2 regions of the Arthrobacter sp. 001422645 genome follow, and region 1 is predicted to be linked to the other one. Evidence: riboswitches for the same ligand, from Rfam matches in the RefSeq annotation. Region 1 holds a riboswitch; the other holds the start of a gene.

Region 1 (7,014 bases):
GCGCAGCAGCTGATCGCCAGGATCGGCACCGTCTTCCAGGAACCCGAGCACCAGTTCGTCACCGGACGCGTGCTGGACGAGCTGATGTTCGGCCCCCGGCATCTGGGCCGCGGCGGGGATCGCGTCGACGAACTGCTGGAGCGGCTCCGGCTGACGGAGCTGGTCGATGCCAATCCCTATACCCTTTCCGGCGGGGAAAAGCGGCGGCTGTCCGTGGCCACCGTCCTCGCCGCCCATCCCCGGGTGCTGGTCCTGGACGAACCCACGTTCGGCCAGGACGCCAACACCTGGGCAGAGCTTGCCTCCTTCCTCTCGGAACTCCTCGACGACGGCACCGCCGTCGTGTCGGTGACGCACGACGCCGAATTCAGCGAGGTCCTGGGCGGCACCGAGCTGAGCCTCCGCGCCCCGGGACACCGGGGCCGGGAACTCCCGGAACGTGGCAAGGTCAAAGCACCATGAGGCAGGAACTGACGCTCCGCGGCAACACTGCCGTCCTGACCCGCGCCAACCCGCTGGCGAAATTCGCCGCCGTTATGCTCATCACGATGGTGCTGGCGTTGTCCATCGACTGGGTGTCCGCCTCCGTGGCGCTCGCCTTCGAGCTGGCGCTTCTTCCGCTGGCCGGACTGACAGTCAGACTGCTCTGGCAGCGCGGCTGGCCACTGATCCTGGCCGCGGCGCTGGGCGGCTGGAGCACGACGATCCTGGCCCCGGACGGCGGGGCCATCCTGTTCGACGCCAGGATCTGGTCCATCAGCGAGGGTTCCCTGGAACTCGGGCTCGGCTTTATGCTCCGCGGCCTGGCCATCGCGCTGCCGGCCGTGCTGCTGATGAGCTGCACGGATCCCACGGACTTGGCCGACGCCCTCGCGCAGAAGGCGAAGCTTCCGCACCGCTTTGTCCTGGGGACGCTGGCCGCGATGCGGCTGGTGGGACTGATGGCCGAGGAGTGGCAGACCATCGGCATGGCCCGGCGCGCCCGCGGCGTGGGTTCCCACGGGAACCCGCTGCAGCGGCTGCGGGCCACCCTGGGGCAGAGCTTCGGGCTGCTGGTGCAGGCCGTACGGCGCGCTTCCCGGCTGGCAGTCACCATGGAAGCTCGCGGCTTCGGCGGGGATGCCCGCACGTGGGCCCGGAAGTCGGTCTTCAGCGGCCTGGACGTGTGGGTGTTCCTGGGCGGGCTGCTGATAGCCGGTGCCGCGGTCGCCGCTGCCCTGGCGGCGGGGACCTGGAACATGGTCTTCCTCTCGCGGCAGTAGCGATCGTTATCGCACGGTGCGGGTATGGCTGTGAGATTAACGGCATTCCGGCGGAAATGCGGGGGGTTAATAAATCATGCGTGATATTTTCTTGGGATGACTCAAGAGACTGCTGAACACGTCGGCGCCCTGCTCCGCGACGCCCGCGGCCAGAAAGGCTGGACCCAGGGGCAGCTCGCTGCCGAGCTGGGAACCAGCCAAAGCGCCATCGCCCGCATGGAACAAGGCAAGCAGAACCTGAGCCTGAAAATGATCCAGCGGCTGGAGTCCATTTTCGGCCGGAGCATCGTCAATGTGGGACGGCCCGCCATGACGCACCTCCGGGTCGAGGGCGGCCGCACCCTCTCCGGCGCCGTCGACGTGAACAGCAGCAAGAACGCCGGCGTCGCCCTGCTGTGCGCCAGCCTGATCAACCGCGGCACCACCACCCTGCGGCGGCTCGCCCGGATCGAAGAAGTCAACAGGATCGTCGAGGTGCTGACCAGCATCGGCGTCGAGTGCACCTGGCTCAACGCCAACGACCTGCAGATCCGCCGCCCCGCCGTGCTGGACCTGGACTCGATGGATGTCGAGGCCGCCCGCAGGACCCGCAGCGTCATCATGCTGCTGGGCCCGCTCCTGGACGAATCCAGCGAGTACCGGCTGCCCTACGCCGGTGGCTGCGACCTCGGCACCCGCACCGTGCAGCCGCACATGCAGGCGCTGCGCCAGTTCGGCCTCAGCGTCGACGCGAAGTCCGGCTACTACGCTGTGAAGGCACCGCCGTCGGACGGGCACGACCGCTCCTTCGTGCTCAGCGAACGTGGCGACACCGTCACCGAAAACGCCATCATGGCCGCCGCCCACCGCAGCGGCACCACGATCATCCGCAACGCCAGCCCCAACTACATGGTGCAGGACCTCTGCTTCTACCTGCAGATGCTCGGCGTCGAGATCCAGGGCGTGGGAACCACCACCCTGAAGATCACCGGCCGCCCCGCGGTCGACGCCGACATCGAGTACTTCCCGTCCGAGGACCCGATCGAGGCGATGAGCCTGATCACCGCCGGGATCGTCACGGACTCGGAAGTCACCATCCGCCGCGTCCCGATCGAATTCATGGAGATCGAACTTGCGACGCTGGAACAGATGGGCCAGCGGCTCGAAGTGTCCGGCGAGTACTTGGCCCGCAACGGGCGCACCCGGCTGGTGGACGTCACCACCAAGCCCTCCGCGCTGCGCGCCCCGGAGGACAAGATCCACCCCATGCCCTTCCCCGGGCTGAACATCGACAATCTGCCCTTCTTCGCCGTCATCGCCGCCAATGCCGAGGGCCAGACCATGATCCACGACTGGGTCTACGACAACCGCGCGATCTATCTCACCGAGCTGAACAAACTCGGCGCCCGGGTGCAGCTGCTGGACCCGCATCGGATCTACGTAAACGGACCCACAAAATGGCGTGCGGCCGAGGTCGGCTGCCCGCCGGCCCTTCGCCCCGCCGCTTGCCTGCTGCTGGCGATGCTCGCCGCCCGGGGCGTGTCGGAACTGCGCAATATTTACGTGATCGAGCGCGGCTACGAGGACCTGGCCGAGCGGCTCAACACCATCGGCGCGAAGATCGAGTATTTCCAAGACTGAATGCGCTGAGTGCGCTGGATAACAGCCAGGCGCCAGTCCGCACCCGCCCGGGCCAAATGACCCCGGGCGTTTCGGCGGATCCTGCCGCACAATAGAGTCATGCGCACCTTCGGCGTGGAAGAAGAACTGCTCATAGTGGATCCCGAAACAGGGATGCTGCTTGCCCTCGCCGACGTCATGCTGCCCGGCCTGGTGCCGCCGAAGCAGGACGCTGCCCTTGTTGTCCCAGGGCAGCAACCCGTCCACGACGGCGGCGCCGACTTCAGTTACGAGCTCAAGCTCGAGCAAATTGAAACCCAGACGCGGCCATGCCTGGACTACCCTGAACTTCTCCGACAGCTCAGGCAGGGCCGGGCGCGGGCGGACCGCGCCGCCCGCGCACACGGCGGCCGCGTCGCGGCCCTGGCCACTTCTCCCCAGGGCGCCGCCACACACCTGACGCCGAACAAGCGATACATGACCATGCAGCAGCGCTTCGGGCTCACGGTCCGGAACCAGCTGACCTGCGGCCTCCACGTCCACACCCTGGTGGAGTCCCCGGAGGAAGGCGTGGCCGTCATGGACCGGATCCGGGACAAGCTGGCCGTGCTGATAGCCCTCAGCGCGAACTCCCCGTACTGGAACGGTGCCGAGACAGGATTTGAAAGCTACCGGACGCAGGCCTGGAACCGCTGGCCCGGGTCCGGTCCCACCATGATCTTTGGCAGCCTGCCCGTCTACCGGCGGCTGGTGACCCGGCTCGTGGAAAGCGGCGTCCTGATGGACGAGGGGATGGTCTACTTCGACGCCCGGCTGGCCCGGCACCATCCCACCGTGGAGATCCGCGTCGCCGACGTCTGCCTGCGGGCGGAGGACGCGGCGCTGATCGCCGTGCTGGTCCGCGCGCTCGTCGAGTCGGCGTCCCGCGAATGGAACGACGGCGTCGATCCCGCCCCCGTGCCGACGCTGCTGCTGCGGATGGCCGCCTGGCAGGCCAGCAACTGCGGTCTGCGCGGGGAACTGCTGGACTTCGGCACCTTTACCCCGGCCCCGGCCGCCGACGTGGTCCATGCCCTGGTGGACTTCGTGGCCCCCGTGCTGGCGGAGCAGGGCGAGCTGGACCTGGTCCGCGAGGGCGTCAGCCGGATCCTGGCGGAAGGAACGGGTTCGCAGCTGCAGCGGGAGCCGTTCCACGCAGGTGGGTTGGCCGCCGTCGTCGAACGCGCCGTCGAGGTGACCACGGAGGGAAGCGCGGCCGTGGAGGCTGACCAGGATTCGTCGCTGGGCGGGGCCAGCCGGGGCTAGACCTGCTTGAGCGCCTGGCCCAGGTCGCGGATCAGGTCCTCGATGTCCTCGAGTCCCACGGAGAGTCGCACTACACCGTCGCTGAGCCCGATCGCCGCGCGGCCCTCGGGCCCCATGGCGCGGTGTGTTGTGGTGGCGGGATGGGTGATGAGGGACTTCGAATCGCCCAGGTTGTTGGAGATATCGATGATCCGCAGGTCATCCAGCAGCGCGAACGCGGCCTCCTTCGCCGAACGTCCGGCTGACGGGGCGAGCTCGAAGGTCAGCACGGTCCCGCCGGCCTTCATCTGCCGTGCGGCCAGTCCGTACTGCGGATGGGACGGCAGCAGCGGGTACTTGACCCAGCCGATCGCGGGCTGCTCCTCGAGCCATTCCGCCAGCCGCAGCGCGGAGGCGGAGGAATGGTTGACGCGCAGGGCCATCGTCTCCAGGCCCTTGGTCAGCACCCACGCGTTGAACGCTGAGAGTGCCGGGCCGGTGTGGCGCATGAGCTGCTTGACCGGGCCGTCGATGAATTCCTTGGTGCCCAGGATCGCGCCGCCGAGCACACGGCCTTGGCCGTCGATGTGCTTGGTGCCGGAGTAGACCACCACGTCCGCGCCGAGCTCCCCGCAGCGCTGCAGCAGTGGGGTGGCAAAGACGTTGTCGACGACGACCGTTGCCCCGGCGGCGTGCGCCAGTTCGCTGACGGCGGCGATGTCCACGATTTCCTGCATCGGGTTCGACGGCGACTCGAAGAACACCGCCGTCGTGGGTTCCGACAGCGCAGAGCGCCACTGCTCCAGGTCCGGGCCGTCCACAAACACCGTCTCCACGCCCCAGCGGGGAAGGATCTCGTTGAGGATCACGAAGCACGAGCCGAACAGCGAGCGGGCCGCGACAACACGGTCGCCGGCGGCCAGGAGGGCGCCGAGGGCGGTGAAGACGGCGGACATGCCCGAGGCGGTGGCGAAGCAGGCCTCCGTGCCTTCGAGCAGCCGGAGCCGTTCCTGGAACGTGGCCACCGAGGGGTTGCCGTAGCGGGAGTAAACGAAGCGCTCGTCCTCGCCGGTGAAGGCGCGCTCCGCGGCGGCTGCGGATTCGTAGACGAAGCCGGAGTTCAGGAAGACCGGCTCGGACGTTTCCTGGAAGCCGGTGCGGTCGAGTCCGCCGCGGACGGCCTGGGTGTCGGCGCTCCAGCCGGCGGCATCAGGGTTGAAGGTCACTTAGTGCCTTCCGGGGTTGGTGGGCAGGCCGCGGTTCTTCCAGCCGTTGACAGTGCGGTCACCGTGGCGGTCCGGCTCGCCCTCGAAGCCCTCCAGGACGTTGTAGGACGTGAAGCCGGCGTCCGTCGCGGCGATCGCGGCGGCGATGGACCGGGCGCCGGAACGGCACAGGAAAACCAGCTCGGTGCCTTCGCCGTCGGGGGTCTGCTGTTTCAGCTGCTCGATGAACCGCGCATTGGGGAGGCCGCCGGCAAGGTTCCACTGGATGAAGAGCGGAGCGTTCGGCCTGGTGCCGGCAGCTGCGGTGTCCGGGATGCCGATGTGGGCCCATTCGCCTTCGGTGCGGACGTCCACCAGGATGGCGCCGTCCTCCAGCTTGGCCCAGGCTTCCTGCGGGTTGAGGTCCCCGGCGTAGCTCACGCGTGGCCCTCGCCGTCGAACTCAAGGTCATCCACGGCATTGGCGACGGCGGCATCGGCGCTGGCAACCGCGGCCGGCAGCACCACGGCTTGGGCCACGATGACGTTGATGCCGTTGTACGTGGCGGACGGGTTCCCGTGCAGCACATAACCCTCGGCGAGGGCGGCCGAGACCCGCTCGCAGAAGGCCCGGTCATCGGGGCCGGTAAACAGGCGGTAGGCCAGTTTCTCTTCGGCGGCGCCGGGGACGGCGGGGGCTGTGGTGGGTGCTGTATCGGGGACAGCGGGGGCGGACGCGTCAGGCACGACGGATCTCCTTCTTTCACGCTTGCAGCTCGAATTTTCGATGTGCCGAGTATTCACCTGAGGCACCCCGCCGCGAAAGGGAGGGTTGCCGACCGGCCAGTCAGGGCTTGGCGCCGGTTCTCATTACTCACCAAAAACGTAACACCCGCGACGCCGGCAGGCACCGCCGCGCACGTCATGTTAAGTAACGGAATCCGCCGGACCGCAGGGACCCAATCGGCGCTCCCGGGAGGATAATGACGGGAGATGCAGTCCCTTAACCCCGGATGAAATCAGGTGGCCGTGAACGCGTCGGATGCCCCTACAGCCAGCCCCATGCTGCATTTCGGCTGGTTCGTGGGCCACGGCTTCGGTGTGCAGGGCTGGGGTACCCCCGGTTACGGGATCGGCTACGACTGGAGGAAGCCGGCGCTGTACCAGGACGCGGTGCGGGCCTTTGAACGCTCCGGGCTGGACCTGTTCATCATCGAGGATTCCCTCACCGTCCCGGACACCTACGGCGGGAGCGCGGAAGTTTCCCTGGCCCAGGCGTCCTTCGCGCCGAAACACGATCCGCTGGCCCTCGTGCCGTACCTGTTCTGCGCCACGAGGCATCTGGGCATCGTGCCGACCATCAGCGCCTCCTTCTACCCGCCGTTCACCGCGGCGCGGCTGCTTGCCACGCTGCAGCACTTCTCCCACCAGCAGCTGGGTTGGAACGTGGTGACCTCCGGCAGCGACCTCGCCGCGCAGAACTACGGCCTTGACCAGCAAATCGAACACGACCGGCGCTATGAGAAGGCCGAGGAATTCGTGGACGTGGTGCGGCGGCTCTGGCGCAGCTGGGAACCGGACGCGATCCGTGAGGACACCGAAGACGGCGTTTTCGCGGACCACACTAAGGTCCACCCGATCAACTACGACGGCGAGTTCTTCAAG
Region 2 (7,014 bases), on a different contig from region 1:
CCACGCCGTCGGTTTCATGGGCGCCACCGGCGCGGGTACCCCCGAGCACGCCGGCGTCTCGGACCGCGTGGACATCTACACCGGCACCTTCGGCAAGGCCCTCGGCGGCGCCTCCGGCGGCTACGTGTCCGGCCGCCGCGAAGTCGTGGCCATGCTCCGCCAGAAGGCCCGCCCGTACCTGTTCTCCAACTCGCTGGCCCCCGCCATCGTTGCGGCCACGCTCAAGGCCCTGGACCTCGTGGAGAACTCCGGCGAACTGCGCAGCAAGCTTTTCGCCAACGCGGAGCTCTTCCGCAGCCGCATGTCCGAGGAAGGCTTCGAGCTGCTCCCGGGCGAGCACGCCATTGTCCCGGTTATGTTCGGCGACGCCGTCATGGCCGCCAAGGTGGCCGACGCCATGCTGCACCACGGCGTCTTCGTGACGGCGTTCAGCTACCCGGTGGTGCCCAAGGGGGCCGCCCGGATCCGCGTCCAGCTCTCCGCTGCGCACAGCGCCGAAGACGTGGAGGCCTGCGTCCAGGCCTTCGTGCGCAGCCGCGCCGCCGTCGCCGGCTAAGCGGAGCTTCAGCGGCTGCGAAGAACCGAGGTTGCGGCGCCACAAACGGCGCCGCAACCGTTCCGTCTGCAAGGATGGACCCATGTCAGCTAATTACGATGTCGTGATTGTCGGCGGCGGGATCGCCGGCCTGTCCCTTGCCTCAGCCCTGGCCGGAAAATGCAGCGTCGCGCTGGTGGAAGCCGAGCAGACCCTGGCGTACCACACCTCGGCGCGCTCGGCCCGGCAGTTGATCCCCAGCTACGGCCCGCCCGCGGTCCAGGAACTCACGCTCCGCACCCTCGAATTGATCGCCGCCCAGGATGCCGGCCGGCCCGCACCCGTGCTTACACCGCGCAGCTTTATGCTGATCGGCGACGACGCAGCCGTCCGGGAACAGGCCAGCGGCCACATGCGGCCGATCACCCACGCCGAGGCCCTGGCACTCTGCCCGGCCCTGCTCCCGGATTCCTTCGCCGCTGCCGGCCTGGACACCGGCTCCTTCGCCTGCAACGCGCCCCTGCTCCTCGAGGACCACCGCCGCCGCGCCGAAGCCGGCGGGGTGGACATCATCACCGGCGCCCGGGTGCACTCGGCCCAGCGCCTCGGCTCCGGCTGGGAACTCGGCGCCGGGCAGGAAGGCTTCCAGGCCGCCGTCGTGGTCAACGCCGCGGGCGCCTGGGCCGACGAACTTGCCGTGCTCAGCGGCGTCGAGAAGGTCCAGCTGCAGCCGTACCGGCGCACCGCGGCGATCGTCGACGTCGAACACCCCCTCCCGGAGAGCTGCCCCATGGTGGCGGCCGCCGACGACTCGTTCTATTTCCGGCGCGACGGCGAACAGGTCCTCATCTCGCCGTCGGAGCACGAACCGAGCGGGCCCGAGGACGCGCAGCCGCACCCCGGTGACGTCGAGGCGCTGATCGCCCGGCTCAACACCCTCACCACGTTCGGCATCCGTGGCGTCCGCACCGCCTGGACGGGGCTGCGGACGGAAGCGGCCGACGGTGTACCGGTAGTGGGGTTCGACGCCGAGGCCCCCGGATTCTTCTGGCTCGCCGGCCAGGGCGGCTATGGCTTCCAGACGTCCTCCGGCATCGCCGAACTGGCCGCGGACCTCATCCTTGCAGGCCAAGGCCCCTCGGCGGTTCCGGGCGGGGCCCAAGCGGCCGGTCCGGCATCCCGGACAGCGGAGGCGCTGGCGGCGACCCGCTGGTCCATCCGGCGCTGAAGAATGGACTCATGAGCACCCTCATTACCAATATTGCCGAGCTGATGACCCAGGACGCGGATCAGCGGGTCCTGAAGAACGCTGCGGTGGTGGTCGAGGGAGAACGGATCTCCTGGCTCGGCCCCGCGTCCGAAGCCCCGGCCGCCGACGACGCCGTCGACGCCGGCGGCCGCGCCCTGCTGCCGGGCTGGGTCGATTCGCACACGCACCTCATCTTCGCCGGGGACCGGACTGCGGAGTTCGAGGCCCGGATGGCGGGGGAGAGCTACAGCGCCGGCGGAATTGCCGTGACCACCGGCGCCACCCGGAGCACCAGCGACTTCGACCTCACCCGGCTCGCCATGGGCCGGGTGGCCGAGGCCGTCTCGCAGGGCACCACCTACCTCGAAACCAAGACCGGGTACGGCCTGGACGTGGAGAACGAGGCCCGCAGCGCCCGGATTGCCTCCACCGTCGCGGACGAGGTCACCTACCTCGGTGCGCACCTTGTGCCCGCCGGCGCGGACGCCGAGGAATACACGGAGCTGGTGTGCGGCCCCATGCTGGCCGCCGTCCGGCCGTTTGTGCGCTGGGCCGACGTCTTCTGCGAACGGGGGGCCTTCACCGAGGACCAGTCCCGGCGCGTGCTCCAGGCCTGCCGGGACGCCGGACTGGGCCTGCGCGTGCACGGCAACCAGCTCGGCGAGGGGCCCGGCGTGCGGCTCGCCGTGGAATACGGTGCGGCCAGCGTGGACCACGTCAACTACCTGTCCGCCGCCGACGTCGACGCCCTCGCGGCCAGCTGGTCCGGCTGGGACAGCGGCAGCGGCACCGGACGCGGCACCGTGGCCACGTGCCTGCCGGCCTGCGACCTGTCCACCCGCCAGCCGCTGGCGCCGGGCCGGGAACTGCTCGACGCCGGCGTGCAGCTCGCCCTGGCCTCCAACTGCAACCCGGGCACCTCCTACACCAGCTCGATGGCCTTCTGCGTCACCACCGCCGTGCTCCAGATGCACCTGAGCGTCCGCGAGGCCGTGCGCGCCGCAACCTACGGCGGTGCCTTGGCGCTCGGCCGGGAGACCGGGAACGACGCCGACGGCGAACGCGCGGTCGGCTCGATCGCCGTCGGACACCGCGCGGACCTCCATCTGCTCAACGCACCGTCAGCCACGCACCTGGCCTACCGGCCCGGCATCCCGCTGACCCACGCCGTCTGGCGGGCCGGGGTCCGCGCCCGCTGACCCACCCGTTTCGTTCGTTAGAAGAACATCGGCGGGGCGTCCAGCACCGTCTCATCGACGCGGCGGGCCTCCCACTGGCTAAACGGCTTGTCCAGCTCGTACTTGCCCTCCCCGGTGCGGTACAGGGTCCGGACCTCGGCATTCTCCGGATTGTTGAGGGACTCGAAGTACTCCACGGACCAGTGGAACCAGCGCATGCAGAACAGCCGCATGGTGAGCCCGTGGGTGACGAACAGCGCGTTCGGGGCGTAGCTCGGTTTCGACCAGTGCCGGTACAGGGTTTCCATGAAGGATGAGATCCGATCATACACATCGGATCCCGACTCGCCCTCCCGGAAGCGGTAGAAGAAGTGGCCATAGGCGTTCCGGAGTTCCTTCTGGTCCTCGATCTCACCGGCGATCTGGAAGTTGGCCCAGTCCTGCTCCCGCAGCCGCGGCTCCTCGATCACCCGCTCGACCAGGGGGCCGAGGTTGAGCGCCTCCAGGGTCTGGTAGGCCCGCAGGTACGGGGAGACATATACGCAGGCCTGCCGGCCGTCCAGCAGCCGCCGGACCTCCTCGCCGGCGGCCCGCGCCTGTTCCACGCCGAGTGCGGTCAGCGGAATCCGGTAATCGGGGACCCGGTTGTAGATCGAGGTGTCGGCGTTGGCGGCGGACTGGCCGTGCCGGATCATGATGATTTTCCCGGGCGCACTCATAAACCCCAAGCATAGGGCCCGGCGGTGTGGCGGCCCGGATTCAGGCAACTACCGGCAACTGCGGGCAAGATGGGACTATGTTGGTTCCCTCCCGCCGCCGGCTGCGGATTGAAATGTGGATTGTCCTGGGATTGTCCCTGGGCCAGTCGGCCGTGTATTCGGTGGTTCAGCTGCTGGACAAAATGACCAGGGCCCCGCTCGCGGAGGGGACTTCCACACTGAACCGCTCGCAAAGCAGCCGCGAGTACTTTGACCTCACCTACCAGCTGCTGGACATCATCTTCGCCCTGGTGCCCGTGGTCCTGGTGATCTACTTCCTGACCGAAAACCGGCCGTCCGGCCTGCCCGGGAGCAGCGGCCGCGGCATCACGGCCTTCCAGAGGCTCGGCCTCGATTTCGACCGGCCCGGCAGGGACCTGCTGCAGGCGTTCGGCCTGGCGGCGCTTATCGGAATCCCGTCGCTGGGCCTCTACGCCGCCGGCCGGGCGCTCGGCATCACGACGGCGATCATTCCCAGCGCGCTGGACGCGTACTGGTGGACAGTTCCCGTGCTGGTGCTCTCCGCGATCCGGCACGGGATCGTGGAGGAGGTGATCGTGGTGGGTTATCTCCTGGACCGGCTCGGGAAGCTCGGCTGGGCTACGCCCGCGGCGATCTTCGCCAGCGCCATGCTGCGCGGCAGCTACCACCTGTACCAGGGCTTTGGGCCGTTCATCGGCAACGCCATCATGGGCGTCATCTTCGCCGTGTTCTACACCAGGACCCGCCGGTTGATGCCGCTGGTGATCGCCCACGCCGTGCTGGACATTGTGGCGTTTGTCGGCTTCAGCCTCTTCGGCAGGGCCATCGGCCTGGGCTGAGCGTACACAAAACAACGCGGGTCACTTGTCACCCATCCGGAGCCCCTGGATGGACGCGATCTGACCCCGCGTTGCCTGTCACGGGCCGGCAACCCGTGCCGCTTAAAAGATTCGGCCGCCATCGGTGGGTGACGTCATTGGCACCCGCTGATGGCGGCCGAAGTGTGGGGCGGTGAAGGGTCAGATCGTGACGGCTCCGGAGGACGTCTCGAATGTGACCGAGAGGATGCCGGGTGTCCCGCGCGGAGCGAGCCAGTTCACGGCCACGTCTTCCAGCGGCTTCTCGACCGGGACACCGAGCCATTCGGTGACCCGCTCTGCCGAGCCTGCGATCGTGAGCGCGGACATCTTGACGTTGCTCTCGTAGGCCTTCGACGGGTGGAGTTCCGGGTCGCCTTCCCACTTGAGCATGTACGGAACCTGGGGATCGGCGATGAGCCCCAGGATGCCGATCTGCTTCCAGACGAGCTCGCGGCCGTCCGGGAACTTGCGGTTGCCGTTGACGGCGGCGCGGCCCAGCCGCTCCTCGAACGGGGCCAGGTCGTCAACCTCGACGCACCAGCCCATCCAGCCGCCGCCTGCTTCGGAGCGGGCACGGACGGCCTGGCCGAAGGGGGCCTTGTCGGATGCCGGGTGGTTCAGGACCTCCACGACCTCGACGTATTTGTGTCCCGCGAGCGGGATGATCATGTTGCGGGTCCCGAATCGGGGGTGTACTCCGCCCTTCACGGCTTCGACGCCGAGGGCAGACGCAATTCGTTCGGTGGTGGCAGCGAGGCCATCTTGTTCACAGGCGTAAGAGACGTGATCCATGCGCATGCCCTCATCTTGGCACTTTGTGATGCGGCTCTCAGCTTAGGCTGGCCTAACCGTGATGGGATGTCATTTTCGGCGAGCGCCGGAGGGGGACTTTTCCGCGTCCTGACGGGGAACCAAGGGCCCCGGCAGGACGCACCGGGCGCCTGGCTTCATCTTCGTCACAAAGCTATCCACGGCCCCGAACCGGTTCCTAGACTGAGGTCAGGTCATGAGTGCCAGCACACAGCCCCGGCTTGCTGGCCGGCAACCCTCGTATCGCGGTGGGGTGCCCCGGGTGAAGACCTGGCCGTCCGGCACCCGCCGGAAGGCAAGCGCGGCGCCAGTGTTAACCGGTCCATGGAGTTCCGGAGCTGGTGTGCCCAGACCCTTAAGGAGTCTCACGATGTCCAATGCCTGGTCCTTCGAAACCCGCCAGATCCACGCCGGACAGGAACCGGACGGCGCCACCGGCGCCCGGGCGCTCCCGATCTACCAGACGACGTCGTTCGTCTTTCCCAGCGCCGAAAGCGCCGCCAACCGCTTCGCCCTCGCCGAACTTGCCCCCATCTACACCCGGATTGGCAACCCCACGCAGGACGCCGTGGAGCAGCGGGTGGCCAGCCTGGAGGGCGGGCTCGCGGCGCTGCTCCTGAGTTCCGGACAGGCCGCGGAGACCTTCGCCATCCTCAATGTCGCCGAGGCCGGCGACCACGTGGTGGCCAGCCCCAGCCTGTACGGCGGCACCTACAACCTGCTGGCGCACACCCTGAAGAAGTTCGGCATCACGCTGACGTTCGTGGAGGACCCGGATAACCTGGCGCAGTGGCGCGACGCCGTGCAGCCCAACACCAAGCTGTTCTTTGGCGAAGTGGTCTCCAACCCGCGCCAGGACGTCCTGGATATTGAGGGCATCTCAAAGGTTGCGCACGAGGCCGGTGTCCCGCTCATCGTGGACAACACCCTCTCCACGCCGTACCTCATCCGTCCCATCGAGTGGGGTGCGGACATCGTGGTGCACTCCGCCACCAAGTACCTCGGCGGCCATGGCGCCGCGATCGCCGGCGTGATCGTGGACTCCGGCAACTTCGACTTCGGCGCGGATCCGGAGCGGTTCCCGGGCTTCAACACCCCGGACCCCACCTACAACGGGCTGGTCTACGCCCGGGACCTGGGCAAGGACGGCGCCCTGGGCGCCAACCTCTCCTACATCCTCAAGGCACGCGTGCAGCTCCTGCGCGACCTCGGCTCGGCAGTCTCGCCCTTCAACGCCTTCCTCATTGCCCAGGGCATCGAGACCCTGAGCCTGCGCGTGGAGCGGCACGTCGCCAACGCCACCAAGGTGGCCGAATGGCTCGAAGCCAGGGACGACGTCGAATCGGTCGCCTACGCGGGGCTGCCGTCGAGCCCCTGGTACGAGCGCGGCCGCAAGTACGGTCCCCGGGGGACCGGCGCCGTCGTGGCCTTCAATATCGGCGGGGGAGCGGAGGCCGGGAAGCGCTTTGTCGATGCCCTGGAGCTGCACTCCCACGTGGCGAACATCGGTGACGTGCGCTCGCTTGTCATCCACCCGGCGTCGACAACGCACAGCCAGCTCTCGGCGGAACAGCAGGCCGTTGCGGGCGTGAACCCGGGCCTCGTGCGTCTCTCCGTGGGCCTGGAACACATCGACGACATC

Evidence for each region. Region 1 has a riboswitch for S-adenosylmethionine ahead of AC6EUH_RS11955 (DUF1737 domain-containing protein). Riboswitches for the same ligand answer to the same signal wherever they lie in the genome.
Region 2: linked by a shared signal. The riboswitch ahead of AC6EUH_RS05330 (bifunctional o-acetylhomoserine/o-acetylserine sulfhydrylase) and the one ahead of AC6EUH_RS11955 (DUF1737 domain-containing protein) in region 1 are both predicted to bind S-adenosylmethionine.

The regions. Positions count from the first base shown of each region.
Region 1 is NZ_JCBANT010000010.1:97,708-104,721, reverse strand. It holds gene AC6EUH_RS11985 (ABC transporter ATP-binding protein) at 1-462, shown strand, start outside; gene AC6EUH_RS11980 (energy-coupling factor transporter transmembrane component T family protein) at 459-1,262, shown strand; gene AC6EUH_RS11975 (UDP-N-acetylglucosamine 1-carboxyvinyltransferase) at 1,359-2,882, shown strand; gene AC6EUH_RS11970 (glutamate--cysteine ligase) at 2,982-4,166, shown strand; gene AC6EUH_RS11965 (O-succinylhomoserine sulfhydrylase) at 4,163-5,371, opposite strand; gene AC6EUH_RS11960 (rhodanese-like domain-containing protein) at 5,372-5,791, opposite strand; gene AC6EUH_RS11955 (DUF1737 domain-containing protein) at 5,788-6,015, opposite strand; SAM riboswitch class IV at 6,110-6,224, opposite strand; gene AC6EUH_RS11950 (NtaA/DmoA family FMN-dependent monooxygenase) at 6,412-7,014, shown strand, end outside.
Region 2 is NZ_JCBANT010000003.1:59,676-66,689, forward strand. It holds gene AC6EUH_RS05300 (glycine C-acetyltransferase) at 1-556, shown strand, start outside; gene AC6EUH_RS05305 (NAD(P)/FAD-dependent oxidoreductase) at 639-1,763, shown strand; gene hutI (imidazolonepropionase) at 1,775-2,983, shown strand; gene AC6EUH_RS05315 (histidine phosphatase family protein) at 3,001-3,681, opposite strand; gene AC6EUH_RS05320 (CPBP family intramembrane glutamic endopeptidase) at 3,759-4,541, shown strand; gene AC6EUH_RS05325 (VOC family protein) at 4,722-5,360, opposite strand; SAM riboswitch class IV at 5,565-5,680, shown strand; gene AC6EUH_RS05330 (bifunctional o-acetylhomoserine/o-acetylserine sulfhydrylase) at 5,743-7,014, shown strand, end outside.